2 regions of the Brevibacillus sp. SKDU10 genome follow, and region 2 is predicted to be linked to the other one. Evidence: predicted binding sites of a transcription regulator. Region 2 holds the regulator's gene; the other holds the start of a gene.
The links. Region 2 encodes Rex, which represses fermentation and respiration genes when NADH is low (regulators of the CRP and FNR family bind a similar motif). Its sites were predicted from a motif close to TTGTGAAATATTTCACAA; they were not measured.
Positions count from the first base shown of each region.

Region 1: the regulator Rex is predicted to act here: its motif matches at 11,251-11,268, upstream of AYJ08_RS10155 (hemerythrin domain-containing protein).

Region 1 is NZ_LSSO01000146.1:43,016-58,859, forward strand. Features, by position in the region: gene helD (RNA polymerase recycling motor HelD) at 1-1,980, shown strand, start outside; gene AYJ08_RS10110 (hypothetical protein) at 2,090-2,491, opposite strand; gene AYJ08_RS10115 (hypothetical protein) at 2,522-2,707, opposite strand; gene AYJ08_RS10120 (QcrA and Rieske domain-containing protein) at 2,697-3,227, opposite strand; gene AYJ08_RS10125 (4Fe-4S dicluster domain-containing protein) at 3,246-3,812, opposite strand; gene AYJ08_RS10130 (molybdopterin oxidoreductase family protein) at 3,805-5,979, opposite strand; gene AYJ08_RS10135 (hypothetical protein) at 5,966-7,006, opposite strand; gene AYJ08_RS10140 (Crp/Fnr family transcriptional regulator) at 7,227-7,934, shown strand; gene AYJ08_RS10145 (NarK family nitrate/nitrite MFS transporter) at 7,994-9,286, opposite strand; gene AYJ08_RS10150 (TIGR04053 family radical SAM/SPASM domain-containing protein) at 9,559-10,653, opposite strand; gene AYJ08_RS10155 (hemerythrin domain-containing protein) at 10,682-11,200, opposite strand; gene AYJ08_RS10160 (radical SAM protein) at 11,333-12,511, shown strand; gene AYJ08_RS10165 (MDR family MFS transporter) at 12,556-14,196, opposite strand; gene AYJ08_RS10170 (glycoside hydrolase family 18 protein) at 14,351-15,628, shown strand.
Region 2 is NZ_LSSO01000172.1:29,222-45,065, forward strand. Features, by position in the region: gene AYJ08_RS15160 (pyridoxal phosphate-dependent aminotransferase) at 1-371, opposite strand, end outside; gene AYJ08_RS15165 (hypothetical protein) at 590-1,576, shown strand; gene AYJ08_RS15170 (WIAG-tail domain) at 1,709-2,761, opposite strand; gene AYJ08_RS15175 (AAA family ATPase) at 2,875-4,371, opposite strand; gene AYJ08_RS15180 (hypothetical protein) at 4,364-4,894, opposite strand; gene AYJ08_RS15185 (cell wall elongation regulator TseB-like domain-containing protein) at 5,090-5,572, opposite strand; gene AYJ08_RS15190 (hypothetical protein) at 5,591-6,301, opposite strand; gene AYJ08_RS15195 (hypothetical protein) at 6,435-6,614, shown strand; gene AYJ08_RS15200 (amidohydrolase) at 6,712-8,004, opposite strand; gene AYJ08_RS15205 (redox-sensing transcriptional repressor Rex) at 8,042-8,665, opposite strand; gene AYJ08_RS15210 (ComEC/Rec2 family competence protein) at 8,677-9,618, opposite strand; gene dinG (ATP-dependent DNA helicase DinG) at 9,698-12,586, opposite strand; gene AYJ08_RS15220 (tetratricopeptide repeat protein) at 12,637-14,103, opposite strand; gene panD (aspartate 1-decarboxylase) at 14,201-14,584, opposite strand; gene panC (pantoate--beta-alanine ligase) at 14,643-15,500, opposite strand; gene panB (3-methyl-2-oxobutanoate hydroxymethyltransferase) at 15,497-15,844, opposite strand, start outside.

The DNA of each region.
Region 1 (15,844 bases), on a different contig from region 2:
CTTCTTACCCAAACAGACGATGATCTATTAATCTATGACTGGCGTGCCCCTATTGCCAGCCTCTACTACGATTATCCACCTGGAGAAGCCCAATATGATACACCAGACGGCATTGTGGTTGGATCACTTGAATTAAAGCGACAATTTATCATTAAAAATGGTACGATCGAGGGGTTATTTGATACGGGTGTCACTATTGGAGATGAGCTGTTACAAGAGGTACTTGGCAAACAAGGAACCAATCAGATGAAGACTATCGTTTCCACCATTCAGCGTGAACAAAATCAGATCATCCGTAATGAAAAAAGCCAAATATTAGTCGTACAAGGAGCGGCTGGGAGCGGAAAGACCTCCGCTGCTCTCCAACGTATCGCATACTTACTCTACCGCTATCGAGATCGTCTATGTGCAGATCAAATCGTTTTATTTTCACCAAATCAGATGTTTAATAGCTACATTTCTACCGTGCTGCCAGAGCTTGGCGAAGAGAATATGCAGCAAACAACCTTTCAGGATTATTTGAGCAAGCATATTGGAAAAGCTTTTACAATAGAAGACCCCTTTTCTCAATTAGAATATGTTCAGACAGCTTCCAAGGAGTCAGATTATCAAGCAAGAGTAGAGGCCATTCGCTTCAAGGCTACCTCTGATTTTATACAGCTCATTGAATGCTACGTCCACCAATTAGGCAAGCAGGGTCTTATGTTTCATGACATATCATTTCAAGGCAACGTGTTAATCACCCAAAAGCAAATTGCAGATAAATTCTATTCCTTTGATCCTTCAATATCCATCCCCTTGCGAATCAAACAGCTAGCTGACTGGTTACTTGCGCAATTAAAACTAGCAGCGCGCAAAGAGCAAACGAAGTCTTGGGTAGAGGAGAAGCTTGAGCTATTAGATAAGGATGATTTTCAACAGGCCTATGACATCTTAGTAAAACAAAATCGCTTACGAGGAAATTCATTTGACGATCATGAGCAAGAGAAAAAAATACTAGGGCGCATGATTGTAAACAAACACTTTAAGCCATTGCGGGCTCGAATCAAACGACTTGGGTTCCTTGATCTTCCTTCCATCTATCAACAGTTGTTTACAACTGCTCTCGATACAGAAAGTGATACGATTACTCTTCCCAATCAATGGGAAAAAATTTGTTCCTTGACTCTAGAAAAGCTTAGTCATCGTGAGCTTTATTACGAAGACGCTACTCCTTATCTCTATCTGCAAGGCTTACTCAAAGGCTTCGGTATAAATACACGGGTTTTACATGTTTTCCTAGATGAAGCACAAGATTACTCACCTTTTCAGCTAGCCTTCTTTAAAAAAATGTTTCCCTTTAGTAAAATGACCTTACTTGGAGACTACAATCAAATGATCTTAGCCCATACAGCTTCCACTCACGAATGGACAGCATTTACGTCCACATTTTCTACTGCCAATAGCGAAATCATTCAACTGACCCGTAGCTACCGTTCCACTCGACAAATCGTTTTGTTTACACGTGAACTTGTTGAAGGTGGCCAAGATATTATTCCTTTCAATCGGGACGGCAGAAAACCTACCCTGACAATGGCAGGAAACATTACCACGCTTACCTGTGGTATCATAAAACGCCTTCAAGAATTACAGCAAGCAGGGTATCGCACCATTGCCGTCATTTGTAAAACAATGAAAGAAAGCAAGGAAGCATTTGAGCTACTGCGAGCAGAGTTATCTGTACGGCTAGTGGAGCAAGACACAGCTAGCTTTGAGCCTGGCGTGCTTGTCGTTCCTGCCTCTCTTTCCAAAGGCGTTGAGTTTGATGCCGTCCTTATCTTCAACGCCTCGGCAGATCAATATGGAAAAGAAAGCGATCGAAAGCTACTGTATACAGCATGTACCCGGGCTATGCATGAATTGCATCTCTACTGCCTCCAGAACATTAGTCCATTTATTTCGTCAGTTTCTTCTGAGACGTATGAACTGCTCCAAGAGTAGTATTCCTTTTTTCAGTCTACACAAAAATCCCATTCCTCTAAATATGAGCTTCCATCATTTTTAGAGGAACGGGATAAATTTTACCCTTTATCGAAAAGCTATAAGTATCTTAAATAGTAGGTCTGTGAAACATAATTTGATAGATTAATTGACGCTCACTATCATTTATCTGAAGCATGGTATGTTGTTCATCATTCCTCTGATCATTCTCCCAATCCTTACAGCATTCCGGCTTTTCTTGGTTATTCTGTTGCACCTGTGCCGCCAACTGCTTTAAGCTAATCCCAACTCCAACCGCAGGAATGGCGATAAACTGACAGGAATTAAAATGCAAACGAACCATGGTATCATTTTCAATCAATTCCCATTTAGCCAAATGACGATGAATCGGAGGTGCCACCTCTTTTTCTGCATCCTCGGCAACATCAATGATCTGAATCTCCATAGCGCAATTCACAAAATCAGGCAGTATTTTTTGCAAAAACGAACCAGCCTGCTTTTCTGCGTTCATCGTCACTTCTCCTTTCCAATCATCCCTCAACTATCGGCGTTTATCAAGTAAATAGATTAAGAAGGCCACCGGTACACAAATGATAGCCAGGCCGCTAAATACCAACACCTCCAAATAACGCTGGGCATAAAACATATCGACGCACAGTTGCACAAACGTAATACTCACCAACAAAAGCAAGCTCATGCAAACAACTCTCCATTGGCTAGATTTCATATGGCTTCACTCCTGTCGCATAAATGGCTCCACCTTCAATTTTGAGCTTAATTTCGGGTAAAGCACGTTTAGGTGGGCCAGCGATCGGATCTCCTGTCATAACGCTAAATTTACCATGATGGCACGGACATAATAATTCTTGTTGCTCCTTATTCCAAAACACAGGGCATTTCAAATGAGGACAGGAATTCTGATAAGCTCTATATTCGTCCTTCCCTATACGTACCAGCAATGCTGGATCATGCTTGCTCGGATAAGCAAAATTGACTGCTTCGCCGATCCCGATCTGAGCTACATCCGCTATCTTTAGCAGGTTATCTTCCTGCTTAGGCGCAAGCCCAAGCAGCTCACGGGCAGCCAGTGTTCCCCAGGGTAATGAGGCTACGGCAAATACTCCTACAGCTCCTGCCATCGTTTTCATGAATCCCCGGCGATCCAACTTGCGTTCATTATCTCGATGAATATTATGTGTATAGTTATCATCCTGCTTTGGGACTATCATTTTTCGTTTATTTTCCATATCGTATGACACCCTCCCTTAGAATAGCTTCTGTTTTCCTTGTAAGATGCCAGGCAGACTGATCTTGACATTCGTTTCCCCTTCTAAGGCCCCAAGCATGCTGGCGGTCCATTTACCGTTGGCCAGCTTTACCTGAGAATCCTTCTGGGCTAGCTCTTCTTCTGTTAGCCATTGCAATGTATTGGTAGGACAAACAGAAGCACACATAGGAGGAATCCCGTCCTTTGATCGATCGTAGCAAAGATCGCATTTGTACATCAGGTTCTGTTCTTCATCAAATTTGGGGATACCATACGGACAAGCAATCGTACAGTTTTGACAGCCTATGCATTTTTCTACTAAAGCTGATAAAACCGCTCCATTATCGGCTATCTGAATCGCTTGAGCAGGACAACTTCTGGCACAAGCCGGATTAACACAGTGCAGGCACATTAGTGGAATCGTCTGACGACTGACAAACGGGTCGGTCTCCAACACATAGTTGCGATTGCGCATATCATGGCCACCACACTGCGTACAGGCCGCTAGACAGCTCCGGCACCCGATGCAATTTTCCATTTCAATATATAAAGTGTGCTTAGCCATGGCATTTCCCTCCCTTGTCTAGCTTGACGATCTCCGCTGCACATGCCTTAAATTCTGGCATCCGACTATAAGGATCAAGCGCTGGATTCGTAAGCAGGTTAATAGATTCGTCCTTTCCCCAATGGTAGGGTACAAAAACAGTATCAGGTCGAATCGCTTCAATAATTTTCACCTTGTACTTCGCTTGACCGCGGCGGGTTTTTAATACAACAACCTCATCATGCTTGATGCCATATGCCTCTGCTGTTTCAGGATGAACCTCTAGCAATGGATCGGGATACATTTCTTTCAAAAAAGGAATCCGGCGTGTCTGATTACCAGACAGATAATGAAAGACTACACGTCCTGTAGTTAAGCGTAAAGGATATTCCTTGCATGGCTCTTCTGCTGGCGGGCGATAAGGCAGAGCACAAATCTTCGCCTTGCCATCAGGATGATAAAATTGTTTGTCTAAAAACAAATGCGGCTGTCCTTGATCCTCATCTGATGTACAAGGCCAGAAAACGCCATTATTTTGTTCAATTTTTTCATACGTAATGCCCGAATAATCTGCAACAGCGCCCCGAGACAGCTCCGTTAACTCAGTAAATATATCGCGCGGAGATTGTAAATGCCAAAAATATTCTCCCCGTCCCATACGTTTGGCAATTTCAATTTGAATCCACCAATCAGGCTTAGATTCCGCATACCAGTCTTGAGCTTGTTTGTGACGAATCACACGTCCTTCAAGATTAGTGGTCGTGCCTTCATCCTCTGCCCATGTTGTAGTTGGTAAAATCACATCTGCATATTCAGCTGATTCCGATAAATAAAAATCCACACAAACCATAAAATCAAGTTGCTTAAGTGCTGACCGTACATGATGCTGGTTAGGCGCACTTACCGCGGGATTAGAACATAACAAATAGAGAGAACGGATGGTTTTATCCAGCATCAGTTGGAACATTTCGTAGGCAGATACCCCTTTTTTCGGCATCTCACAAACAGGTACCCCCCAACGCTCTGCTACTAGCTTTACATCCTCGGGATTATCCATTTTACGATAGCCCGGTAATTGGTCCGCTTTCTGTCCGTGTTCACGTCCACCTTGTCCGTTACCTTGGCCAGTTAATGTTGCTACCCCTGATTTGGGGCGTCCAATTTTTCCTGTTACTAACGCCATATTTGTATACGCTGATACATTATCTGTTCCTTTCGATTGCTGTTCCACACCCCGACAGAACATAACGATCGCATTTGGAGCCTTCCCATAAATCTCGGCAGCACGAATGATTTTCTGTATGTCACATCCTGTAATCTCACTCACATATTCTGGCGTAAAGTCCTTTACCAATTCCTTTGTTTCCTCAAAGCCATTTGTGTGGTTTTTCACAAATTCTTCATCGACATACCCTTTTTCAATCAGCAGATGAACAATTCCATTTGCTAAGGCTAAATCGGTCCCTGGACGAATATCTAAATGAATATCAGCTCGTCGTGCCAACGGTGTTTCACGTGGATCGACGACAATTAGGTATCCCCCTCGATTCTGAACCTCCCAAATACGAAACATGCTCGTGGGATGGCACTCCGCGGCATTTGATCCCGTGATAAACAAACAATCCGTCTGATGAATATCTGTCCATGGAATCGTGGAGCCTCGATCAATTCCCAGGCTACGATTTAAGCCTGCAGCCGCTGATGACATGCAAAAGCGACCATTGTAGTCAATATAGCGTGTTTGTAAAGCAATCCGAGCAAATTTCCCGGTTAAATAACATTTTTCATTGGTCATGGAAACCCCAGAGTAAACGGACAAAGTATCCTTTCCATACTTTTCTTGCAGTTCCTGATACTTTCGGACAATAAGGTCTAAGGCTTCGTCCCAGCTAGCTTCTCGAAAGCCTTCTGATGTTCCTTTTAACGCTGCATTATCACGAATTAACGGACGTTTGATCCGATCAGGATGATTCACCTGCTGATAAGCTGTTGTTCCTTTCGGACACAGCTTGCCTAGATTAATGGGAAAATCGTAGCGAGGTTCTACCCCGATGATCTTGTTAGAGGCAATGTCCACTCGCAATTTCATGCCACATTGCATGCCGCAATAGCTACAGTGAGTATCAACAAGCCTTTCACCTGGATGAATTTTGTTGGGAATCTGTTTTTGAAATTTATCCGTTGGCATGCTGGTTGCCCTCCTCCTTCAAAGTGTGATGTGTTGGTTTGCCTGTAAACCGGAACATCCGATATTTGCGGCGACATGGCAGGCAAAGCTCTGCTAAGTGAAAGCCCTCCTGCATTTCAAATGCCATTTGATTTTTTTGCAGCACCTCGATAACGTCGTTCGATTGCTCTACGGAGACGAATTCTGCCCCGCATAGCTTACAGGTTTTCATCGATTGTTCACTGTAATGAAGTCGATAATTGCGTGCAAACACACTCATTGGACGGAATGGCACATGCGCAAGCTTACCAAATGGCAGATAAATTAACGTAATAATTACAAAGAACTGATGAATCATTTTTAATACGGGATGACCAAAGCCCGCCAAAAAGACATTAGACGCGGTTAAGAATAGACCTGTGACACTAATAGCCATTAATAAATATAGCGGTAAAAAATCATAAACAAAGCTTTGTTCCGCACGAGCTTGCATATCCTTATACCGACGATACAAGGCCATTGAAACACCAGCAATCACCATAAAGGCGCTAATGTTTAAAGCATTAAAAAAACAATAAGCTAAGATTCCATCTGCCTGAATCGTCATCAAATCAATTCCCATAAATACAACCGTGTACATTCCGTTTATCGGCATCGTAAAATACATCCAGCCAAAAACAAGCGGGAAGGTTACGAAAGCGGCAAGCATACAGCCCCATCCTATCAGGATATGCTGAGTCCAACGATACCAATGGCGATTCCAAATGAAGCGATACGTTACCAGTTGTTCGGTAGCTGTTTTAGGGCTATTTTTACGAAAAAGTAATTTTATCCCCTTTTTAATGATAAGCTTAGTAGGTGGACGTTCTGCCCACGCGCCAAATCGATATAAAAATCCGCCAATAAACACGATTGTGCCAACCATATACCCATATAAGGCTAAATCCATATGTGTAAATGATCTTGAGCCTACATATGATAAGAAAAACAGCACCAAGATAATGCAAAAGGCTCTCTTGGCGAATTTGGATGCAAAAGCACGATCCATGATCTACTACCCCCCTGTAATTTTTAGTTTTTTTGCCCTATTTTTTCTTTTATTGGTGATGATCGATTGTCATTGTACTTAATTCATTTCTTGCTCATTGTGATGAGCATCACTTATTCCTGCACAAATTTTTAACATTATGAAATAGTGCCTTTCATTTCTAGTTATTCATCGCTATAATAAAACGCAAGAAAACGTCAATTTGCATGGAGGTCTCGTTGTGGGCAATCAAGGATTTACATTCATTCAACAAGTCTCCCCTGACTTTACCCAGCGTCTAAAAGAGATTTCTATTTCTAAAAAATTTGCTGCTGGCTCCGTGCTTTTTATGGATGGAGACAAGGCTGATCATTTATACCTGATTGAATCCGGACAATTGAAACTGACCAAGACGACGACGGACGGAAAAGAATTAACTTTGCAAGTCTTCAGCGATGGAGAACTAGTAGGGGTGCCCGGATTGTTCGAAGAGAACTTAAGCTACAACACTACCGCCAGCATGTTGCAAGCTGGTGAAGTCAACATTATCCCCCGCCAATCCTTAGAACGCCTTCTCTTGAAAAATGGGATATTCTGTGCTGAGTTTTTGCGGTGGATGGGTATCATGAATCGCCGTATCCAATCCAAATTCCGTGATTTGTTGTTAAATGGCAAAATCGGAGCACTATACTCCACGCTTATCCGGCTGAGTAACAGCTACGGAGAACCACATGAAAAAGGGATTTACATTACGCTTGCTCTTACTAATCGAGATTTAGCTCAATTCATTGGGCTGACCAGAGAAAGCGTAAACCGCATGCTGTCTGATTTAAAGAAACAAGATGTCATCGAGCAAAATTCCCAAGGAAATATTTTAATTAAGGACCTTACCTTTTTAAAAGATGCCATCTGCTGTGATGATTGTCCCAATGAAATATGTCAGATTTAAAAGAGAGTCTTGGTCACTGGCAACCAAGACTCTTTTGTTGAATCAAACCGGGTTATACTCTAGCACTTTATCTCGGCATTTTTACGTGCATAGAAGTGCCACAGCAGAATCAAAGCTACTGCATAAAACACCAAGAACCCATATAAAGCAATATCTGGGGCACCCGTAGCCTTAATCGACATACTAAATGATTTGGGAATAAAGAATTGCCCGTATGCCGCAATAGCCGATGTAAAGCCGATGACTGGCGCCGCTTCCTTTGGCGGAAAGATCGCAGGCATCATACGTGTAACGGAACCATTGCATATCCCCGTCGTAAAGAAAATCACGATGAAACAGGCGAAAAATGCCCAGAACTCTTTAGCATTCATGAAGTAGATAACACCAGCCGTAGCAGCGATCAGCAAAATCACATTGTAGAGAGTTACCCTTGCCCCGCCAAGCTTATCTGCCAGCATACCTCCAACCGGCCGAACTAATGCTCCTAATAAAGGACCAATAAAGGCATATTGCAACGGATTTACATCAGGAAACTGGTGCTGCGTTAGCAATGGAAATGCTGTTGCAAAGCCGATAAAGGACCCGAAGCTCATCGTGTAGAGAAACGAACAAATCCACATATGCTTGCGTTTAAAAATAACCAATTGATCTTTAATCGATTGCTTCATCGGAAGATTATTCATTCCAAACATAGCTGCAATTGTAGTCAGTAAAATCGGAATTACCCAAATAAATCCAGCATTTTGTAACCATAATTGCGTTGTATCACTTGATTGTGGCCCGCCAGCAATATTTCCAAATACGCTAATCCCAATTACGATTGGTACTAGAAATTGTGCTACACTTACACCAAGATTCCCAAGTCCCGCGTTTAATCCCAAAGCAGAGCCTTTCTTCGCTTGTGGAAAAAAGAAACTAATATTTGCCATGGAAGAAGCGAAATTACCACCACCAAAGCCGCACAAAATGGCGAGCAATGCCATTGTCTCATAGGAGGTAGACGGATCTTGTACAGCAAATCCAATCCAAATGGCTGGAATTAACAACGAAGCTGTACTGCATACGGTCCAATTACGCCCCCCAAAGATTGGAACGACAAAGGCATATAAAATACGCAGTGTAGCACCTGAGAGACCTGGAAGAGCAGCTAAGCTAAATAGCTCATCTGCTGTAAATTGAAACCCGACTTTATTCAGATTCACAGCAACAACCGACCAAATGGACCAAATACTAAAAGCAAGTAAAAGGGCTGGAATAGATATCCAAAGGTTGCGGTTGGCCACTTTTTTGCCTGTAGATTCCCAAAATTCCGGATTCTCAGGCTCCCATTTCATTACTCCTTTTGTTGACATAGGTTACCTCCTCTAGTAAGTTCAAACGCTCAACCTATGTTTTTAAACGAAATTGAACTTTTTTATATATACAACCTTTTTTACATCAAAATCATACCCAACTCTTATACAGCGCTTTGTGATTTTAATCACATGGATTTGCTTTTTCACATTTTGTACAAAAATATATTAATATAGAAAAAATTAAAAATGACAAGCAAAAAAAGCAAGCCATGTCAACCTAACATTTCTTGCTTCTTTTCCAATGTTCTATTTATGGTCATTTTGTTGTGTTAAAAGTGGCCCAATTGATTTTGTCCATAGCCTTCTTCCCATTTTGGCGGAATATACATGCATGAAGGATCGCTTGCCAAATAATCCTTTGTCATGGCATAAGCACGGGCGCGTGATCCGCCACATACCTGATTGAAGCTACAGACGCCGCATTTACCCGAATAGCCATCCGGGTAGCGTAACGATTGAAAGACTGCATGATTGCGATATAAATCAGCCAAAGGTGTTTGGCGTACATTTCCGCAATTAATTGGTAAAAATCCGCTTGGCTGAACATCCCCTACATGAGAAATAAACACAAAGCCTTTGCCGTCCGTAACTCCTCCAGCTGAACGTCCTAAGTGATCCATTCTTTTAACTTTCTCAGATTGGGTATTCATGCCCTTTTGTGTTGCAAAGTACAGTGCTCGCCGGTAGGCAGGGGCTGCTGTTGTTTTGATGCTGTAGCTAGCAGTCTGACTCTTCTCGATCAGCCAGCGATAAATGCGCTCCTGCTCCATTGGGGATACCGCATCACTTGCCTGCCCTCTTCCCGTAGGAATTAAAAAGAAAACACTCCATAGAACTGCGCCCCATTCTTCCACCATCTGGGACATTTCTTCTAGTAAATGCGCATTATAAACAGAAATCGTTGTATTTAATTGAACAGGTAACCCATGTTTTTTCAAAATAGCCAACGATTTTACGGTAATATCATACGAGCCTGGTGTTCCGCGGAAATAATCATGCACCTCTGCGGTAGGACCATCTAGGCTAAAAGCCCAGCGTGATAGCCCAGCCTCTTTTGCTTGTACGATCGCTTTTTCTGTTACACGTGGCGTAGCGCTAGGAGACATAGAGACACGTAATCCAATTTTTACTGCGTAATCGATTAATTCATATAAATCTTCCCGCATTAATGGATCGCCGCCAGTAAAAACAAGAAGAGGATTATCCATTTCTTTGATCTGATCTAACAATTCCTTCCCTTCTTCAGTACTCAGCTCGTCTGGATGACGATTGGGCTGCGCTACGGCGCGACAATGCAAACAACGCAGTGCACATGCACGCGTCACTTCCCAAATCACGATAAAAGGATTCTGGTCGTAATTCATCTAGTTCACTCCATTGGCATGATGGTATCTATTTATAATGTTTGGAGATTGTCTGATACAGGCTATCCTTTTCAGCTAATGTCAGCAGTTGATTGGCCATCGGGTACAATACCCTATCCTCCTTGATTGTATGCTCTTCAAATAGCTCATCAAATTGCTTCAGTAAACAAACCATCGTCGATGTTTTTTGTTCCTGTCGCACACACTGATTCAATTCTACCCCAATTCGATCTGAGATCTCTAATAACCGATCATGTTCTGATTTAATGAGCAGTAATGGCTCCTCTAATGTTGCCAGTCGATTCGTCAACGTAAAAAATAAAATATCGTCCTCCACCATAATGTGCCGACGGAAATCTGTTTGAAGGAATTGAAGGAAACGATGTAAATCTTCATGCAATGCTTCGTTCCATTTTGTGCCATAACGAATCAGGGACAGAATGTGCTTTAGTTTTCCATCCAGCTCGCTGTGGTCATTGTATAAATAGGAAAGCAAAATGTGTTCATGTTTCTTTTTCATAGCGAAATCGCTCTCGTATTCCAGCATACCAATCCCTCCTTGCTCTTTTTGATTGTAACTAAGTTGGCTATTCCAAGAAGTGATATTCCTCACAAAATCTTTTCCAGCTATTTGCTAGAATTAGGCCGTGAAAGTTTGTACAAAGGCTTAAGGGAGGATATGATGATAGGACTTTCCAGTTTACTTGAAACAACTACGACCTTCGGAGATAAATTGCGATATTCAGAGGCTTCTCGAAACCAAAAAACAGGAACCCATCATGGGCATGGACCCGTTGTTGCTTGGAATATTACAAAAACTTGCAATCTTCATTGCTTACATTGCTACTCCAGCTCCGAAAATAAAAAATATGATGGAGAGCTAAGCACAGAGGAAGCCCACGATGTCATTAATCAGCTAGCAGATATGAAGGTACCCGTTATTCTGTTTTCGGGCGGTGAACCTCTCATTCGACCAGATATTTTTGAGCTAGCCGAGCATGCTATTTCTCGGGGGATTCGAATTACATTCTCAACCAATGGCACGCTTATTGATGAGAAAAAGGCCAAGCGCTTAAAGGACTTAGGTATTAGCTATGTTGGCATAAGCTTGGATGGAATGCAAAAGACGCATGATTTTTTCCGTCAAAAAGAAGGCGCCTTTGATTTAGCCATTCGTGGAATCCGAAACTGTATGGCTGTGGGTCAAAAGGTTGGCCTTCGTTTTACTATGAACAAACACAACATTGAAGCGTTGCCAGATATTTTTGACCTGATTGAAAAAGAGAATATTCCGCGTGTCTGTTTCTATCATCTTGTCTATGCAGGCCGTGGAGGAGTCGAGGATGATATTACTCATCAGCAAACACGTGAGGCTTTAGACTTTATCATCGAAAAAATTCATTATTTCCAAAAATCAGGACTACCTCGCGAAATTTTAACAGTTGACAACCATGCAGATGCAATCTATCTCTACCTAAAAGTAATGGAAACCGATCCTGAGCTAGCAGAACGCATTTGGGAAAAGCTGCAACGTAATGGCGGTAATCGTTCTGGTATCGCTTTCTGCAATATTGATCATCGTGGAATTGTACATCCTGATCAATTTAGTCAAAACATCCCACTTGGAAATCTGCGGGAACAGTCCTTCGCAGAGATATGGCAGGGAGATCATCCTATTCTTCTTGGGTTGCGTGACCGAAAAAGCAAAATTCATGGGCGCTGTGCGACCTGTCAATACTTCTCCGTCTGTAACGGAAACTTCCGGCCTCGCGCACAGGGGTTCTATGGAGATTTCTGGGCATCTGATCCACAATGTTATTTAACAGAGGATGAAATTCACTTGGCCGCATCCGTATAAGGAAAGAAAAAGAGCTTTGCCGTATGCAAAGCTCTTTTCTTTTTCTACTCCTGCTCATTCAATCTCTTTTTGGAATTACTCCCCAATGAAGCTTTTTTGGTAGCTACCTGCCGTGTATCGCCTTCACTACGCAACGGTATTTCTCGTAGAAAAAACGTAAGAAGTAAAGCAAATACAAGCAACCAGGTGGAAGTAAGAAAAACTCCTGCTAATGCATACTGCAAGGCATCTCGTAAATTGGCAATTACATGATTAAACAGCTCGTGCAGCACTGGTGGAAGACTCTTTTCTATTTGATCCAGCCGCTGTAGGTCCAGTAAAATTTGTGGGTTATGCAATGCGCTGATTTTCTGGACAAGTTCTGGCGGAATGTTAGGCAGATGACTAATACCTAATTGTGCCGTCGACTCACTCATTTTTAAGCCGATGCGTACGGAAAGAATGGTTCCCATAATAGCTACGCCAATTGTCCCGCCTAAGGAACGAAATAACTGTGACGCGGCTGTAGCAACTCCTAAATCCTTACTCTTCACTGCATTTTGGACAGTGATCGTAAATAAGGGCATAGCTACTCCCAGCCCTAATCCAAATACAATTAGATTGAACACAATTGAGCTATTCGTAGTTCCTTGATCCATTCGGGCCAGTAAATACATCCCTGCAAGCATGAGCACTAAGCCACCCAAGGCAAATTTCTTATACGTACCTGTCTTCGTCATCAATTGACCGCATACTGCACTCCCCACAACCAAGCTAAGCGTCATAGGCATTGTTAGATAGCTAGAATGAGTAGCCGAATATCCAAGTACCCCCTGAATAAAAAATGGCATGTACATAATTGATGCATACATCCCAGCTCCAACAATAAAGCCAATTACATTTGAGATCGTGAAAATATCATTACGAAATAAATGTAATGGAATAACAGGATTTATCGCTTGCTTTTCAATATAAATAAATAAAAATAATGAAATCACAGTAAAGGCAAACAAACCGAGAATCGTCAGGGACGTCCATTCATATTTTGTGCCCGCCCATGAAAATGCTAGCAGAAAAGGCACCATCGTTGTCGTAATAAGTAGCGAACCCCAGTAATCAACGGTTTGCTTCTCTTTATGAACTGCACGTGGAAACAGCCAATAAATCATTCCAATTGCAATGATTCCAAACGGTAAAAACACCCAAAACACCCAATGCCAATCTGCATTATCAACAATATATCCACCTAGCACAGGTCCAAACACACTAGCTAATCCAAACACCGATGACATTAAGCCTTGCCATCTCCCTCGCTCCCTTGGAGCAAATAGGTCAGCTATGGAGGTAAAAGCCGTGGACATGATTACCCCTGCACCAGCACCCTGAATACCTCGATACAAAATCAGTTCAAAAATATTGTGAGATGTTCCACATAAAAAGGCACCTAAAACAAATACTCCTAATCCGATCAAAATGAAAGGCTTGCGGCCATACATGTCAGAAAGCTTTCCTACTAATATGGTTGCGATGCTTGAGGTGAGCATATAGATCGTAAACACCCAACTGTAATAATCCATGCCACCCAATTTAGCAATAATTTTAGGGAGCGCTGTCCCCACAATTGTTTGATTAATGGAAGCAAACAATAACGCCGACATAATAGCTAGCATAACTGTCACTTTTCGCCTGTAGTCCAATTCCTGCATACATTTCATTCCTTTCTCATTCGCCTCCTTATTGTGCCCTTGTCAAAAAACATGCATCACATCATTCCCTCCAGATACATCCAAGAAAAATAGCACCTAAATTGGCTTCCTCTTGAATATGAGTAGAAGAGATAAACAACAAGGAGGTGGCCTCATGATCATTTATGTTGTCCGACCCGGTGACAGTTTATATCAAATCGCCAATCGTTATAAAACCTCTGTAGAACAAATCGCCAACGATAATGATCTTACGCCCCAACAAACCCTGGTAGTAGGTCAATCGCTAGTAATCGTTACTCCTAAGCAGTACACGGTCCAGCCCGGGGATACTCTTTATGAGATTGCATTAAGATTCAATGTCTCTGTTCAACAATTAGAAGCAGCAAACAATCTTTCTGCTTCAAGGCCAATTTATCCTGGCATGGTTTTAACCATTCCCCAAGCACCTCAGCCCACGATTGAAGTGAATGCCTACATAGAGCCACGCAGAAACATCGCAATGACTGAACAAATTGCTCAAGAATCAGCACCCTATTTAACCTACATTGCCCCATTTAGCTATCAAATCAAGCGAGATGGGAGTCTTACCTCACTGGAGCTGGGCGATCTGCCAAGGATCGCTTCATCAAATGGAGCAACCTTGATGATGGTGATTACAAACATAGAAAATAATCAATTCAGTGCGGAATTAGGTGAGGAAATTCTAAACGATGAGCAAAAACAAAATCGCTTGCTCGATGAAATCATACAGAGAGCGCAAAGATATGGATTTAGTGACATTCATTTTGATATCGAGCACCTTTATCCCAAAGATCGCGAAGCCTATAATCAATTTTTGCGGAAAGCAAGGGATCGTCTCCATGCGAATGGATACATGATATCAACTGCACTTGCCCCGAAAACCAGTGCTACCCAACAAGGTCAATGGTACGAGGCTCATGACTATCGTGCCCATGGAGAGATCGTTGATTTTGTAATTATTATGACCTATGAATGGGGATATAGCGGGGGGCCTCCAATGGCTGTCTCGCCAATCGGACCGGTGCGGCGTGTACTTGAATATGCATTAACTGAGATGCCCGCTACAAAAATTATGATGGGACAAAATTTATATGGCTATGACTGGACACTCCCCTATCGTCCCGGAGGAAGATATGCGAAAGTAGTGAGTCCTAAAGAGGCGGTTAACCTAGCACGACGTTACCAGCAATCCATTCAATACGACCCGGTAGCACAAGCACCGCATTTTCGGTATTTCGATGAACAAGGTCGCGAGCATGAAGTCTGGTTTGAGGATGCACGTTCGATGCGAGCTAAGTTTTCATTATTAAAAGAGTTAAATTTACGAGGAATTAGCTATTGGAGACTAGGCATTCCCTTTAAACAAAACTGGGTGCTTTTGGATCAAACCTTTCAAATTAAAAAATCTTGATGGATCTCCCCCAAAACAATCTGGTGAAACTGTCGTGTCATTTCGACGGTCTCACCCCGTCTAAAACCATGCATAATTTATGCCAGTTTATTAAAAATATATTGCCTACTTAGATCGTTTTCCTTACGATATGAGATGAGATTTACCATTGGGAGTGTTCCTCATGCGAAGAGTAGTTTACGTCTTACTATCATAAGCACGCTAGTTGACCCAGTA
Region 2 (15,844 bases):
CAATAAGGAATCGGGACAATCACTTCATCACCAGGGTTTAACAACGCCATGAACAAGTTGAATAAGGCATGTTTTCCCCCATTCGTCACGATGACTTGCTTGGTGGTGTAAGTCAAATTATATTCCTGCTGATACTTATTGCTGATGGCTTGTAACAATTCAGGAATACCGGCTGTTGCAGTATACTTGGTTTTTCCTTCGCGCATCGCTTTTTCTGCTGCTTCAATGATATGTTCCGGGGTATTAAAATCAGGCTCCCCCGCTCCAAAGCTAACAACGTCAATCCCTTGTCGCTTCATTTCGTTTGCTTTCGCCGTAATAGCCAAAGTAGAAGATGGAGAAAGAACTGTGACTCGATTTGCAAGTTTCATGGAAAACCTGAACCTCCTGGTAACGTCGTGTTATAAAAAATGCCAAATACTTTATTGTTAGCCTATCACACATAGATATAGATGTATAGTTCTTCGTTATAGAATCTTAAGGGCTATTATCAAACGTACAAGCGACTATTTTATGAACGACTATGGGAGTTGGTGCATCTAATAAAGGTATCAAATATACTGTAATGTAGCATCAAGGAGGGGACCTTTTGGAGTATACCAATTTTCTTAATTGCCTAGCTCTCATTTGGGTAATCCCAAAAGAAAATCAAGATGTGGAAGTAGTAAATCCGACCCCGGTACAACCAATCGACACAGGGAAACAAGGGGCTGTCTTCGAATTAATGTATAGCATTTGCGCCAAGATGTCTGGCGAGCTAAAGGATTGTGAAGGTAAATATTACGCCTTGCCACCACTTAGACAACATTCAGACTTACTCCCAGACAGCTCTGAGCGCGACAACAATGACATTGTAATGAAACAAATTACTGGAATGGATTTACGTGAATATCTACTAACGAAGATCTTAACTACAGAATTATTGCTGAAGCTAATACAGATACTTTCCATCTTAAAAAAAATTAGTTCTGAACAAGGTGATCCGGATAAGAAAAATCTCTATCTGCTACCATCTGGACAGCTTAAGGTAAAAGATGCGGATAAAAGTGCTTGGCGAGATCGAACCTATCTTTATCCCCGAAAATTACTTATCGGTCTTGCTACCAAACAAGCCACTCTCGTTCTTGCTTTCGTGGAAAAAATAGTCTCTGAGCTGTACAACGAATGGAAACAATCTCATGATATGAACAGCTTAGCTTGTCATATGTACAGGGGCATTTCTCAGAAGAAATTACAAAACCCCGAAACTATCGCAAATGAAGCAACTCATCCTCTCCTCACCATTCATGATCCCGCCCTTTTTGAACAAATGCTTGAAAGTATGGTAAGTAACATTCACAAGGAAGAAATAGAAAAAATGCTATCGGAAAAACAAATAGAAACAAAACATGATAATGCTGACCTTAATGAACAAGCTTATCTAGAGCAAAAGGAACAAGCCCCTGCGTTGAAAAAGCATGTCTCTCAAATGAACTATACCTTTACCATTCAGAGTAACAATACATTAAAGCAAACATATTTTGTGCCTACCGGAAAGAACCAGAAAAACGTTGTGGTCTTATTTTCAAAGCGTTAATCTTTTCTGAAATATGTAACACCCAGATAGGTCAGAATATTATGAGGTTTTTCTTCAGTAAAAAGAGAAGACCGAAACACCATGGCCTCCATGGTGTTTCTAGTTAGTGATTATCTCAAGCTCGTCAAATTGCTACTCCACTATTTCAACTGCCTGATCCTCTACCCTTTTTGTACCAATTGCTATCCATTCCACCTGTCCAGATACCTCGCGATTAGCAATTTGACGTAAGATTTCAATAGTCACTTTATCGGACTCCTTCTTCTCTGCAACGACAAAACAAAAAGGTATATCTGTCGTTGCCATAAATACATATTCCTTCTCTTGGAAGGGTTCTGTTAAATTGATTGTCAAGCTTGTTCTCACGCGACCTTGTTGTAACGTAAAGTTTTCTTTTCCGACTTGTTGTAGATCTATGATTTCCAACTGATTCGGTGGATGATCCAATGCCACCTCAGATGGAACACTTGGAGGATCGCTAACGATTTGATTTTCCACAATAGAAGGATCTACAACAGAAGCATCTGATTGATTTGATACTGCTTGCTCACCTTCTATTTTTTTCTCAGCGTTAAAAAATTCATGCAAATGTCGAGCCAATTCGGACAATGGTTGCAGATGATGCTCTGTCAACCCGAAAATCTCTGGCATTGTACACATAAATTGCGCAACTTGATGCGGAAGCTGGGAAAAAATTTGATCGTCTATATTTGGTTTTACATCAACAACCTTGCAATCGCTGTCCTCATAATAGGATGGTACGCCAGAATAAGGTGACTCCTCGTCATTACTTTTTTCTTCATCATTCCATTTTGTAATGAAGTGCTGCTGACTTTGTGGAATTTTTGATGACACTAATTTAAGTTCCGAATATGTTGGGCTTCGCTTAGAAGAATAACGTTTTGGCTTTCGACGACTTTTTCGTTGCTTTCGCTTTTTGGATTGTGGACGGTTAGGCTTACGGATTTCCATTTGAGAAGATTCCTGCAGCAATGTCTTCACGTCATTTGCCGTGTAAGGTATAGAGGTCTCCTCCTCTTGGATGTAAAAATCGGAACTATCATCAATCCAATTATTAACCAAGGCTGTTTCCAGTGCATCTAGCTCTTGAAGAGCTTTGTTTTTCTTTTTCAATTTCCTTTGCCTGTTTTTAATATTCTGCTTTTGTAAGTTTTGTTTAGCCATATTCTTTTCCTTTCCTTATTGTCATGAATACGATATTGTATGTAGGAAAGAAAAACATGACCATTCTTTTTTAATTGACAAAAAGAAAAACCGATAGATGAATCCATCGGTCATTACGCTACTACCATATCTATTTCGGCCAGCTTTTCGCGGAATTGATCACCACTTAACACTTCAGCCTCCAATAACACCTGTAGACTATAGCGATAAACTGAATCATGTTCGTTGAGCAAAGACCGTGTTTTTTCAAGCAATCCTTCAATGATAGAATGTACTTCTTGATGGACTGCGTTTTTATCCGCATATTGCATATTAATAATCCCTAATTTAGACATACCGCTTTGAACAATTTCTTGCGCCATTTGCAGGGCTTGTTCAAAATCATTTTTAGACCCCGTGCTACGTCCGCCATAATAAATTTCTTCTGACACTGCACCCGCAAGGCAAACCATAATCTGCCCTTCCATATACTCACGGGTATAAAGATAATGATCGTCCATTGGGTTTTGACGTACATAACCTAATGCTTGTCCGCGAGGGGTTAATGTTACCTGTGACACGGAGCCAGGGCGTACTCGTTCGCTTACAATAGCATGTCCCAATTCATGAATCGCTACCCGCTCCTTCTCAGTCTGAGGTGCTTCACGATCGGTCATTTCCCCCATCATTACTTTATCGATAGCAAGTGAAAAATGACTTTGCATCACTTTATCGGATTTATCACGCATTGCATAAATAGCAGCCTCATTGCACACACTTTCTAATTGGGCACCGGAGAACCCAAATGTTTCTTGCGCCACTTTTTCCAATTTTACGTCAAGTGCAAGTGGTTTATTTTCTGTGTGTATGGTTAATATTTGTTCGCGGGCTGGTTTATCTGGCAAATCGACCTGGATGTGGCGATCAAAACGACCTGGACGCAATAATGCAGCATCAAGCATATCTTTTCGGTTCGTTGCCGCCATAATGAGTATGCGCGGTTTTTCACTTGTAGTCATACCATCCATTTCGGTTAACAGTTGGTTTAAGGTTTGGTCATATTCTCTTTGCTGCTGACCATCGCGTTTTCCACCAATAACGTCAATTTCGTCAATAAAAATAATCCCGCTATCTTGATTGTTTTTCTCTGCTAAAGCACGAACTTCCTTAAACAATTCACGAATACGCTGAGCTCCCACCCCTACGTACATCTCTACAAATTGTGAGCCAGATGCTGCAACGAATGCAGAGTTCGTATAATTGGCGGCAGCCTTTGCCATCAACGTTTTACCTGTTCCAGGAGGTCCCGTTAACAGTACACCCTTTAAGGGACGAATTCCGTATTGAGCGATCGCATCCTTATGCAATAGGAAATCTAGGGCTTCCTTGATTTCTTTTTTTGCACGTTGCTGTCCTCCGATATCGGCAAATGTAATATTGGATTTCTTCACAACCTGACTACCACTTTTGCTTTTACCAGAACCAATCTGCATGCCACCTTGTTTGGAAAACAACAAGTATGTACCTGCTAAAATTGCCCCAAACAGCAAAAATGGTCCAATATTAATACCCAAAAACAGCAAGAAAACGATAACCGCTGGTACTACACCAAACAATATTTCTTTACCCAAGGTTTGCCACCTCGCTTGTTGACTGTTTACGAGGAATAATTTGGTAGTATTCATCAGTTCCTCGTTTCAAAAAAATATAAACATTTGCATCGTCAATGCGTCCATATGCTTCATCAAGCTTATAACGATCTTTCATTTGAGCTAAAATGGTAGGAATTTTACTATAAGCCTTGCCTTCGATGGCTTCTGTTAGTCCAAATAGTCCCTCATTCCAGACCGGCTTGAGTGAATCAGCTTGATTGGTAAGCATTATATCAAATGCCTTCCCGCGTGCATAGGCTTGAAGTGTTTTTAACAGCTCCGGGTATTCTTCTACAAATTTATCTGAATTTGTGACCTGTAGCTTCATATCAACACGTTCTTTATTCATCTTAAAATCGACCAAGGTAGCCGATGTTAGTTGTTGTGCCTTTTCTCGTAATGGACTTTCTATCTGCATCTTTTGGTATAAAAACCAGCCACCAAAGAGGAGCGTAAGTGCGGCAAGCAGTGACAGTAACATAGGTACTTTACGTAATTTCACCAATAACTCCCCTTTCTTTACTCATAAAAATTTTTATTTGTTCCGTTCAGAGCGGCTATCTTATCAGTTACGAAACCAAGTATAGCATTTTTATGCTACCTTTTTGCTATGTATTTGCTGGAACTACGACCAATTCCATTGAATAGAAATAAGGTGATAAAGTAAGAAAACCCTTTCCAGAAGGAACGGGTCATCTTATGATTTTGGAATATTTAACGTATATGCCCGTATTTTTTGACCAGTCAAAAAATCATAATATACGTAGTTGTAACGATTTTGCTTGTCCACTAAAGTGACTTCCCATAGCTTCTTATCACCCTCTATGCCAGGTACAATGCGTTCGATCTGAGCTCCTGGATATGAGGCTTCCGCTACTTGTTTAACTTTCGTGCGTGGAAAAGCTTTTTCCAGTAAGTCAAATGTGACGTGTTCTTTGCTAAACCAAGCCACCACTGGGGTTCCTACCTTGTTTTTTCCTGTAACTACTATATAGGCTTCCCGTCCTCGATATTCTTCTATCGTATCGATCTCAGCAATGTTTGTTTTTTCTGCTACTAATGCTCTGGCCTCTGCTTCTAAGGTGTAACGCTCAGACAATAAGCTGGAAAGTAGCTGATACAGGGATACGCCTAGCACAACAAGCGCACATGCTGAAATGATCAAGATGCGTTTCCACACAATGATTCTCCTACTTCCCTAAAAATTAAAAATTAGTTGATCTGATCTATCGCCCTTCTGGTTCTTCAACTGAAGCAAGACGACCATACGCTTCAATTGTTTTCTTTCATCATCATACCACAAGTGATAGTCAATTGTAGTTGATTGCTGCAATTGTACAAGTTCATTTTCTACAGGAAAAGATGGTCCCAACCATTCTCGTAAAAGGTCTTTGACTTTTTCTGGCTGTAGGCTAACGCTATACCCTCGCAAACCTGCTTCATCTCTTGAAACGAGTGCGACAGGCTGTAGCTGTGAAATTTGATCTTTCAAGAGTGAGGCATGCTCAGATGGTGTAAACAAGGCATAGGGCAGTACGTTCAAATCCCGTTGTTCATTATCTATGACGAGCGAAGCACCTCGATTGTTACGTTCAATTTTCACTTTTTTTCCCTGTAATGCCCCAGTTAGTTGAAAGTGATTGCCTCGATAGCTCCCTGTAAAAGGTTGATTCTGTATCTTGACTCCAAATGGAGTTGCTTTCTCTGCAAAAAGCTGGTCAATCAATTGTTTTAGATTGGTGTTATTTTGATTTTGATCCGCATTCCAGCTACTTTTATCATTCAGCTCATTCGTCCTGTCTTGTGCTACAGATAGCTTGTCTGTTGCTTGCCCCAGCAATACACCCAAACCAAATAAGCAAGCTACTATTGGCACCAACAGCCAAAGATACCGTTGCTTCACGTACATGGGTAACCCCTCCCTTACGTATCTCCTAACAATTATGAGATACAAGAAGGTTTTAGAACCACGTGGAAAACTTACTAATTATAGAGTCATGAGAAGTAGCCATACTATCAGTACACCACAAGGAGGTGAGCGTGTGAATCAAACCGACAGGAGCCTTGTCCTACCTAAACAGGGTTGGGAACAACACGATTTGTACGAATCCTGGGTAGGTCTGTCCTCACCGCTGCGTACCTTGCCACCTACCGCTACGCTCTCTGTTCGTCACTCCTCACTTACAGATTTATGGCAAACAGAGATGCAACGGACGGATTAAATTTTTTCTCTGCCTACACACCTACACTACACTGTCTCCTGCCGTATCAACCACTTGGCAGGAGCCTTTGTCATATGGATAGGCGACTTTTATGAGCTTATTGCTTTAATAATGCAAACACACGGTTCACTTCAGCGATTGCTTTTTGTTCATCCATTGTGATTAACTCTTTATCTTTCATTAAGAAATGCCCATCAACAATTGTATCTGTTACATCATAGCCATTTGCTGCATAAACGACATGGGAAATCGGATCATTTGCCGGTTGGAAATGTGCTTGGGCAGCATTTAGCATAATCATATCTGCTTTTTTCCCTACTTCTAAGGACCCTAAGCTGTCTTTTTGGAACACAGCATCTGCCGCATAACGTGTAGCCATGCGAAGCGCTTCTTCTGCCGGAACCACTTCTGGGTCATAGGAAACACCCTTATGCAGGATAGCTGCTAATTTTAGCTCTTCAAATAGATTCAAGTTGTTGTTACTTGCTGAGCTGTCAGTTGCCAAACTTACACAAACACCTTTCGCAAGCATCTCAGGTACTCTTGCTACACCACTTGCCAATTTTAAGTTACTAATTGGATTATGAGCTACTTTAACATCATATTTAGCTAATGTATCAATTTCTTCATCCGTTAAATGCACAGCATGGGCAACTAGTGTAGGGTGATTAAATACACCTAGATTTTCTAAGTGAGCAACAGGGCGTACACCGTAATCCTGAACGTTTTGTTCCACTTCTGCTTTTGATTCAGACATATGGATATGTAATGGTATGTTTAACTCGATTGCCTTCTCAAGGATTTGCTGGATGTACTCAGGAGAGCACGTATAAGGTGCATGCGGCGACATCATTGTATGGATACGACCGTTGGCTGCACCGTTCCAACGTGATGCGAAAGATGCCGCTTCTTGCAATTTCTGCTGGCGTTCTTCTTCGGAGCAGAAACCAATTACCCCACGGCATAGTACACCGCGCATCCCGGATGCTTCCACTTCCTGTGCTACTGTATCCATATGATCATACATATCTACAAAGGTAGTTGTACCGGTACGAATCATCTCGATAATGGAAATAGCTGTACCCCATTTCACATGCTCCGCTGTAAATTGACCTTCCATTGGCCACATTTTTTCTTCCAGCCATTGTTTTAAAGGTAGGTCATCCGCAAAGCCGCGCAGTAGAGACATGCCTACGTGACCATGTGTATTAATTAATCCTGGCATAAGATATTTATTAGTTCCATCAATGATTTCGTCATATGCTGATAAATCCTCAGGCGTTTTACCTACATATGTAATTTTTCCCCCATCAAAGCCAACCGCTCCATTATGAATAACCTCATTTTGTTCGTTAACAGTGATTACGGTTGCGTTGGTAATGATTTTCATCAACGTAGACACTCTCCCTTTATCTGTTAGTTATTACTTAGTTTAAATAATACGCTAAGCTTTGCAAGCTGGAAGTCAAATCGTTATGATCAATTTTTACTTCTTTTTCGGTGCGAATGGTTGTTGGGGCAAAATTGAGGATCGCTTCTATTCCAGCTTCGATCAGTTTATTTGCCACTTCCTGTGCGGCGGAGGCTGGCGTTGTAATTATCGCCATCCGAATTTGCTTTTCCTTGATGATATCTTCCATTTTATCAATCGATTCAATGACCAATCCACCTAAATCCTTACCTATTTTTTGCGGGTCGGCATCAAAAATGGAAACAATTTTCATGTTATCTTTTAAATACACATTGTAATTGGAAATCGCTTGACCTAGATTACCGGCCCCCACCAACGCTACATGGATCACTTGGTCCAATTTCAAGATATGACGAATCTTTTCAATCAAGTAATCTACGTCATAGCCAATGCCTTTTTTACCAAAGTCACCAAATGCAGACAGGTCCTTTCGAATTTGGGCTGGATTAATATCCATTGTTTTGCCCATCTGTTGGGAAGACACCGTTTTTACCTGTAGTTCCTGTAGATTTGTTAAATATCGCAAATAGATCGGCAGACGGCGAACGACCGCTTCAGAAATTTTTGGTACTTTCCCCATAAATTGCACTCCTAACTTCGTTGTCTATCACGTGTAGAGGTCTTGACTGCCTTTAAAACCTTGTAATCTTGTCCGTTAGAGAGAATGGTAATTGACCCATCCCGGCTAGTCACATACGTATCTGCCCATGATTCCTCCAAACGCTCCACCACCTCACGCATGGAGTCTTTCCATTGCTCACGCACAATACCGGTCTGCACAACAGCAATCTGGGGATCAACCTTAGTTAAGAAGGATTGAATAGAAGCCTGATTGCTACCTTGTGCCCCAACCTTTAAGATTTCAGCCGGCAGTAAAGAAGGGTATTTCGCAAGCAAACGCTCCTCTGCTTTTTCATTGATGGCACTGGTGAACAAAAATTGGAGCTCTCCTTGGGTCAGACAAAACACAAGCGAATTATCCTGCGGTGATAAAAACAGGTTCTCGCTAGGATGTAAAAATGTGATCACCACATCTTTCCCATCCAGTAATTGATCCTTTTCCTTTACATACACAACTTGCTTTTCCCTAGATATATGGATATTACTGTGAATTGCGAAGGCTGTCAATTTCGGCATGTAAATCTTATCAAATTGAATTTTCTCCGCAAGCTTATCATAGCCACCGATATGAGTAGGTAAATCGTTTGTCAATAACAGGTAATCTACTTTTGTAACATGGCGCTCAAGTAGCAAGGAAACCAATTTTTCCGTATCTTTTTCGCTCCCTGTATCAATTAGCATCGTTTTACCAGAAGGGAAGCGAATGAGCGTACTTTCTCCTTCTGGTAAAGAGAAAAAAGTAGTGGTAAGCCCAACAAAATCTTCCTCCTGTTCAACAGCATCGGGGTCCTCAATATGCTGTAGCTGATGTGCTATCGCAATGGACCGGCTTGCTTCAACGGTTTGGGATAATGCAAAGATCATCATGCCTATACAAATAACTAGAAATAGGTTATGTCGCTTTGTAGTCATGGATCTGCTTCCCTCCTACCTTATGGCTTGGGTAAAATTCATACAATCATTTTAGATTTATTTTTCCTAGGAAATGATTTTATCGTAAAAAAGGAGCTATTCGCTCACGTAATGTAGTCCATGGACCAGTCTCTACCTGATAAGGCGGCAAAGATTGCAAAAACATACGACCATATTTAGATTCAATTATGCGTGTATCAAATACAATTACAACACCGCTGTCTGTCTGTTGACGTATTAATCGGCCCACTCCCTGCTTAAAACGAATAACTGCATGGGGCAAGGAAAGCGTCATAAAAGGATTCTTTTTCTCGGCCTTCAACCGCTCCGAACGTCCTTCCAATAGTGGGTGGTTGGGCGGTTGAAACGGGAGACGAACAATGATCAGACAGCTTAGTACATTTCCAGGTATATCTACACCCTCCCAGAAGCTATTCGTTCCCAGAAGCACTGTTTTTGTCCCGGTTTGAAAGCGACGTACCAACTTGCTTCTATTACTTGAATCTACTCCATGGCCTAATAGTTCAAACTCTTCACCTTCTAGTAAGTTCTTCATTCCTTCATAAACGGTTCTAAGCATGCTATATGAGGTAAATAAAATCATTGTCCGCCCCTCACTTGCTCGAACAGCATCAACGCAGCCAGCAATAACGGCTTCAACAAACCGCTGTTCACCTTCCTTGTTTACAGAAGGGAAATCAGAGGGAATCAGGATGAGTCCTTGCTTCGCATAGTCAAAGGGCGATGGGAGTGAGAGTGTTTCGACTCGTTCTTCAGGCAGATTAGCAAAACCCATTCGCTCCATAAAGTAAGTAAACCGATTCTTCACTGTTAGTGTCGCTGAGGTCATAATAATACTGCGTTTTGGCTCCAGTAAAGTAGTACGCAAGGTATCAGCTATATCCAGTGGCGTTTTAAAGAAAAAGAGTTGTTTGCGGGACGTTCTTGTTTCTATTTCCATCCAGCTTACATACTCATCCTGCTCTTCTACTAACAAAAAATGAAGCTTTACAGCCACTTGACTGATTTCTTCTACTAAACCAGCTGCATCCGTTTGCAAACGCTGTAAGGAGTACGGAGCTTCTCCTTTAGAGGATGGCAGTATACGTAACAGTTGTTCAATTTCCTTGGCTACATTCCCTATCTTTTGTAAAATGAGATTGCTGGATTTTCCAAGCTTCTTATATTTTTTCTTAAAGTCTTCTGTTTTATATCGAAGTGTAGCTCTTTGAGATTCCCCTGTATCCATACCCCGTTCAGAACCCCAATGATAAAAGAGTTGTAGCCAGTTGGTAACAGCCTCTTTTAGCATTTGCTGCTCAATCCTAATTTGTTGTAGGTGCTGTTCTATTCTTGCCTTTTCAGCGGGCTGCCACACTTTTAACTCATTGGCTAGCAGGAGTAGCATTTGTTTTTCTCCTTCTGTTCCAAGCTGCTCTACCAATTGAAACAATTCTACGCTGGAGAGCTGTGTCCCAAAATGTTGACTTGCTACTTCATCAAGCTGATGCGCTTCATCAATAATGGCAACCTCAAATGGTGGCAATACACCATTCTCCTTTTCAATATCACCAATTAATAAGGCATGGTTAACAATAATCACATCAGCCTCTTTTGCTTGCTGCTTCGCTTGGAAGTAAAAACAGCGGCTAAACCACGGACACTCTCGATTTAGACAGGAGGCGGTGTCACTTTTGACTGATTGCCAAAATGACTGCCCACTCGGACTTAAACTAAGCTCCTCTACATCACCTGTAGTCGTTTCGGTAAGCCATGTTAAAATCTGTGCTTTGGCTAGCTGTATATCCTGTGTGGCCCCCTCCTGACTTTCTATGCTTTGTTCAAATTTTCGCAAGCACAGGTAATTTCCTCGGCCCTTCAACTGGGCAGCTCGAAAGGAAAATGGCAATGCTTTTTGTAATAGAGGAATATCTTTGCCAAAAAGCTGGTCCTGTAAATGAATGGTATGCGTACTCACGATTACTTGCTGTTTGTGCATACGTGCCCATAGAATACCTGGTAACAAATAGCCCAACGATTTTCCTGTTCCTGTACCCGCTTCTACTAACAAATGCTTCTGATCAGTAAAAGCTTGGTATACAGCATGCATCATCGCTTCCTGTGACTCACGCTTTTCATAGTGTTCATGATGAAGTGCTAGCCCGTCACCATCTAATGCAACCATACGTTCGAAAAATGGTTCAAAAGAAAAATGGATCGGCGGCTGTTCGGATTGCTTCTCCATCCATTTCTTTCGTCGTTTTAATCCAAGATTTCGATAGATATCATAATTGCTTGTTTCCTCAGGTGCAGAAGATGCAGTTATAAAGGAGCCTGCTTCGTCAACAGGAAAACTGTGCATGAGCTTCTCCATCTCAATTTCTCGTAGTAAGGTCGCTACATCAAAACGGAAAGAAGAGATCATCATCTGTAATCCTTGAATCGTGATAAGAGGAAGCTTATACAGGATATCTAACAATCGTAACAATAAGTGTGCAGTAGCAATAGCGTCACTGTCTGCCTGATGTGGATTTTCATGCTGAATATCAAAATCAGACGCTAGCTCTACTAGCCGATAGCCACTTTGCATGGGCAATAATACCCGTGCTAATTCTACTGTATCCAAAATAGGCCCATCAAATGGATAATAGCCCTGACTTAGCAGGGCTTCTTGTAAAAAATTCAAGTCAAACGCTGCATTATGTGCCACAAACGTACGCCCATCTATAAGGCGCAATAAATCAGGAAGCACATCTTCAATAGAAGGAGCGTCACTGACCATCTCATCGGTTATTCCCGTCAATTGAGTAATAAATGGCGGGATTGGTTTCTCTGGTTTTACAAATGTGGAGTAACTTTCTATTATTTGTCCATTCTCGACCACGACAGCTCCGATTTGTATGATGGAATCTCCCTGCCGCGGCTGATTACCCGTAGTTTCAAAATCTACGACGATGAACTGCTTCATTATCGTCACCTCTATTGACACTCACAACTCATGCTGCTACTGTTTTCTTTTTACCATTCGGCAGTTGATGTCGAAATTCCTGCTGTTTGACTAGTAACCTGCACATGGTCCTTTGTGTTCTTACATCTCTCCCACCATTGATTAACCTCTGGGACAACATCGCTGTAAGAGCGTGCTTTCTCCAAATATTGACTTGCCTCGATTTGGTTTCCCTGTTGAAGAGATAATTTTCCCAGTTGATAATGCCCTAGCATCTGTGAGTACTGATCCTGTTTTTGAATGAGAGTAGTGGCTATATCCTTGGCTTCATCATAAGCTCCTTCTCCCTCATGGGCATAAATTAATCCCAGTAAGCCAAGATGATGATTTTCTGTGGCGTTTAATATTTTTGAAAAGGCGATCCGAGCTGAAGTAATCTCACCTGTTGCGAGCTGCATCCAACCGTATGAAAATAAGTAATCTGGATGCTCAGGTGCCAGTGTAAGTGCTTTTTTTAAAGCAGGCATCGCTTGCTTAGGACCGTCTAACAGCCACTTATTCCAGGCAATCGCATGCCAAAGTCCAGCATCTAATGGTTGACGTTCCAAAAGGAATTGGTAGCAACTGAGCGCATGCCTATAAAACCCAGCTTGTTCTGCTAGCATAGCCAATTCCCATAAGGTTGGCGAATCAAGATTTCGATTCGGATCGTACATTTTCAGCATTCGCTCTATATCTTTTTGTGGATATCGAGCAAATAGCTGACGAACAGCACGTAAATAGAGCACTTCCACTTCCCAATCCTGATCATGCTCGGCTAATAGCTGTTCGCATATTTTCATTGTTTTTTCCGTTTCTCCCTGCTCCAAATAACAGATGGCCAGGTTGTATCTACTCTCCGTGTACTGAGGACGGACAGATATTGCCATTTCAAACACCTGTATGGCTTCTAGCCACTTTTGCTCCTGTACATACATACACCCTAAGGCATTGTAACTGATGGAAACAACTTTAGGGGAAACAGCCGTTCGTGTCAACAATCGAAATTCTTTTAGAGCGAGTTCATAATCACAGCAATAATATAGGCTATAGGCATAATAAAGGCGTCCACTTTCCCAGTCAGGCGCCTGTTCTAAGAAAGAAGCAAAGTGTTGTTTAGCTTGCTCATATAGCCGTAGATGATAAAATCCTTCTGCCTTCTCATATAGCTCCTTGTGTAGTTCCATTTGTGGCTGCTCATCCTCAAGAAGTGTAGAGAATTCAAGTGGTTGCTTTGCTTCCAACAGCTTATCATATTCTTTTACCAAGCTTTCTGCAGCGGATGCGGGTATATCACTCGTTTGCTTTATCATCCGAATTGCTTCGTTTAGCTTTTCTTCATATTTTAACCATAGATCAATCACCTGATCACTGCATGTTCGGAGTTGTTTTAGTTGTCGTATCAGGTGTTCCTGCTTTTCTGTAGAAGCCGTTGCCCATTCTTTTTCAATACGATCTACTTTTTGACGTAGGTCTTCAAACCAATCCTCAATAAACACAAGAGCCACCCCCTTTGTCAGAGTGAGTAGTCTCATTGTCTCACAAGTGGGATGGCTCTATGCAAAGATGGAGCTGGTAGTCCTTCCAGCTCTTGTTCTATAAAATAGTAGCGTGAACTTCTTCCGTTAATAATTGAGCGATTTTATTATGCTCGTCCATAATGGCAACCTTAGGCTTATGCTTACGTGCCTGTTCATCTGTCATCATCGCATAAGCAATAATAATAACCACATCCCCTGGTTGGACAAGCCTTGCTGCTGCTCCATTTAAACAAATAACGCCACTGCCTGGTTCACCTTCGATAATATAGGTCTCTAAACGCGCACCATTGTTGTTATTTACGATCTGCACTTTCTCATTTGGTAGTAAATCAAGTGCGTCTAAAATTTCTTTATCAATGGTTATGCTACCTACATAATTTAAATTTGCTTCCGTAACAGTAGCACGGTGAATTTTAGCAGTCATCATTGTACGAAACATCTAAATTCGCTCCCTTTTATGTGAATCTTCTAATGTCTAGTATCTTTTGTTCACACTTTTAATCCGCGACCGTAAGAATTACGTTATCGATTAAACGGACTCGACCAAATTTTACTGCAAGTGCAAATAAAATTCTATCTCCTGTTTTTAGAATTTCAATATCGCTCATTTCAGGATAACGTTTCAATTCTACATAATCTATCTCTGCTAAAGGCTGACTTTGGATGAGATTACGTACTTCGTTACAAATAACGTCTACGTCTCTTTGATGATTCGCAATCATCTGTTCGGCACGAGTCAAGCTTCTGGAGAGAATTAATGCCTGAGATCGCTCTTCCTCTGAAAGAAATACATTTCGTGAGCTCATTGCCAGCCCATCTTTTTCACGATGAATAGGGCATGGGACGATCTGAACAGGTATTTGTAAATCATAAACCATTTGTTCAATAACAGCTACCTGCTGTGCATCTTTTTGACCAAAGAATGCTTTATGGGGGCCTACAATATTAAAAAGCTTATTGACCACTGTCGCCACTCCATCAAAATGTCCCGGTCGCGACAAACCACACAAGGCTTCCGTAATGTTATGGACAGATATATTCGTCAGCATAGGGCGGGGGTACATTTCCTCTACTGAAGGAGTAAATAAATAGTGTACCCCCGCACTCTCTGCCAATTTCTGATCGCGTGCCAAATCTCGCGGGTAAACGGAATAGTCTTCATTTGGACCAAATTGTAATGGGTTAACAAAAATGCTCATGACCACCACATCTGTTTCGCTTTTTGCTCGCTCAACCAAGCTGAGGTGCCCATCATGCAAGTAACCCATCGTTGGTACAAACCCGATTGTTTTCCCTGCTCTTTTATGCACAGAAAGCGCTTCACGTAGTTCTTTGATGGTGCTAATCGTGATCATACTCGTACCTCTTCTCCATATAATTGCTGAATCGTTTCTTCAGAAGCAGCAAAAGAATGGCGTTGTTCAGGAAATTGTCTGTTTCTTACTTCTAGTACGTATTGAGAAATCGCTGACTGAATCATGTCACCGATCTGGGCGTATGATTTGACAAATTTAGGCGTTAAATTGGAAGCATAAGAAAGTACATCATGGAACACTAGAACCTGTCCATCGCATTGTACCCCAGCTCCAATACCAATAACAGGGATTTCCACAGCTTCCGCAACTTTCGCTGTTACTTCTGCTGGTACGCATTCCAAAACAATCCCAAACGCTCCAGCCTCTTCTAATGCCTTCGCATC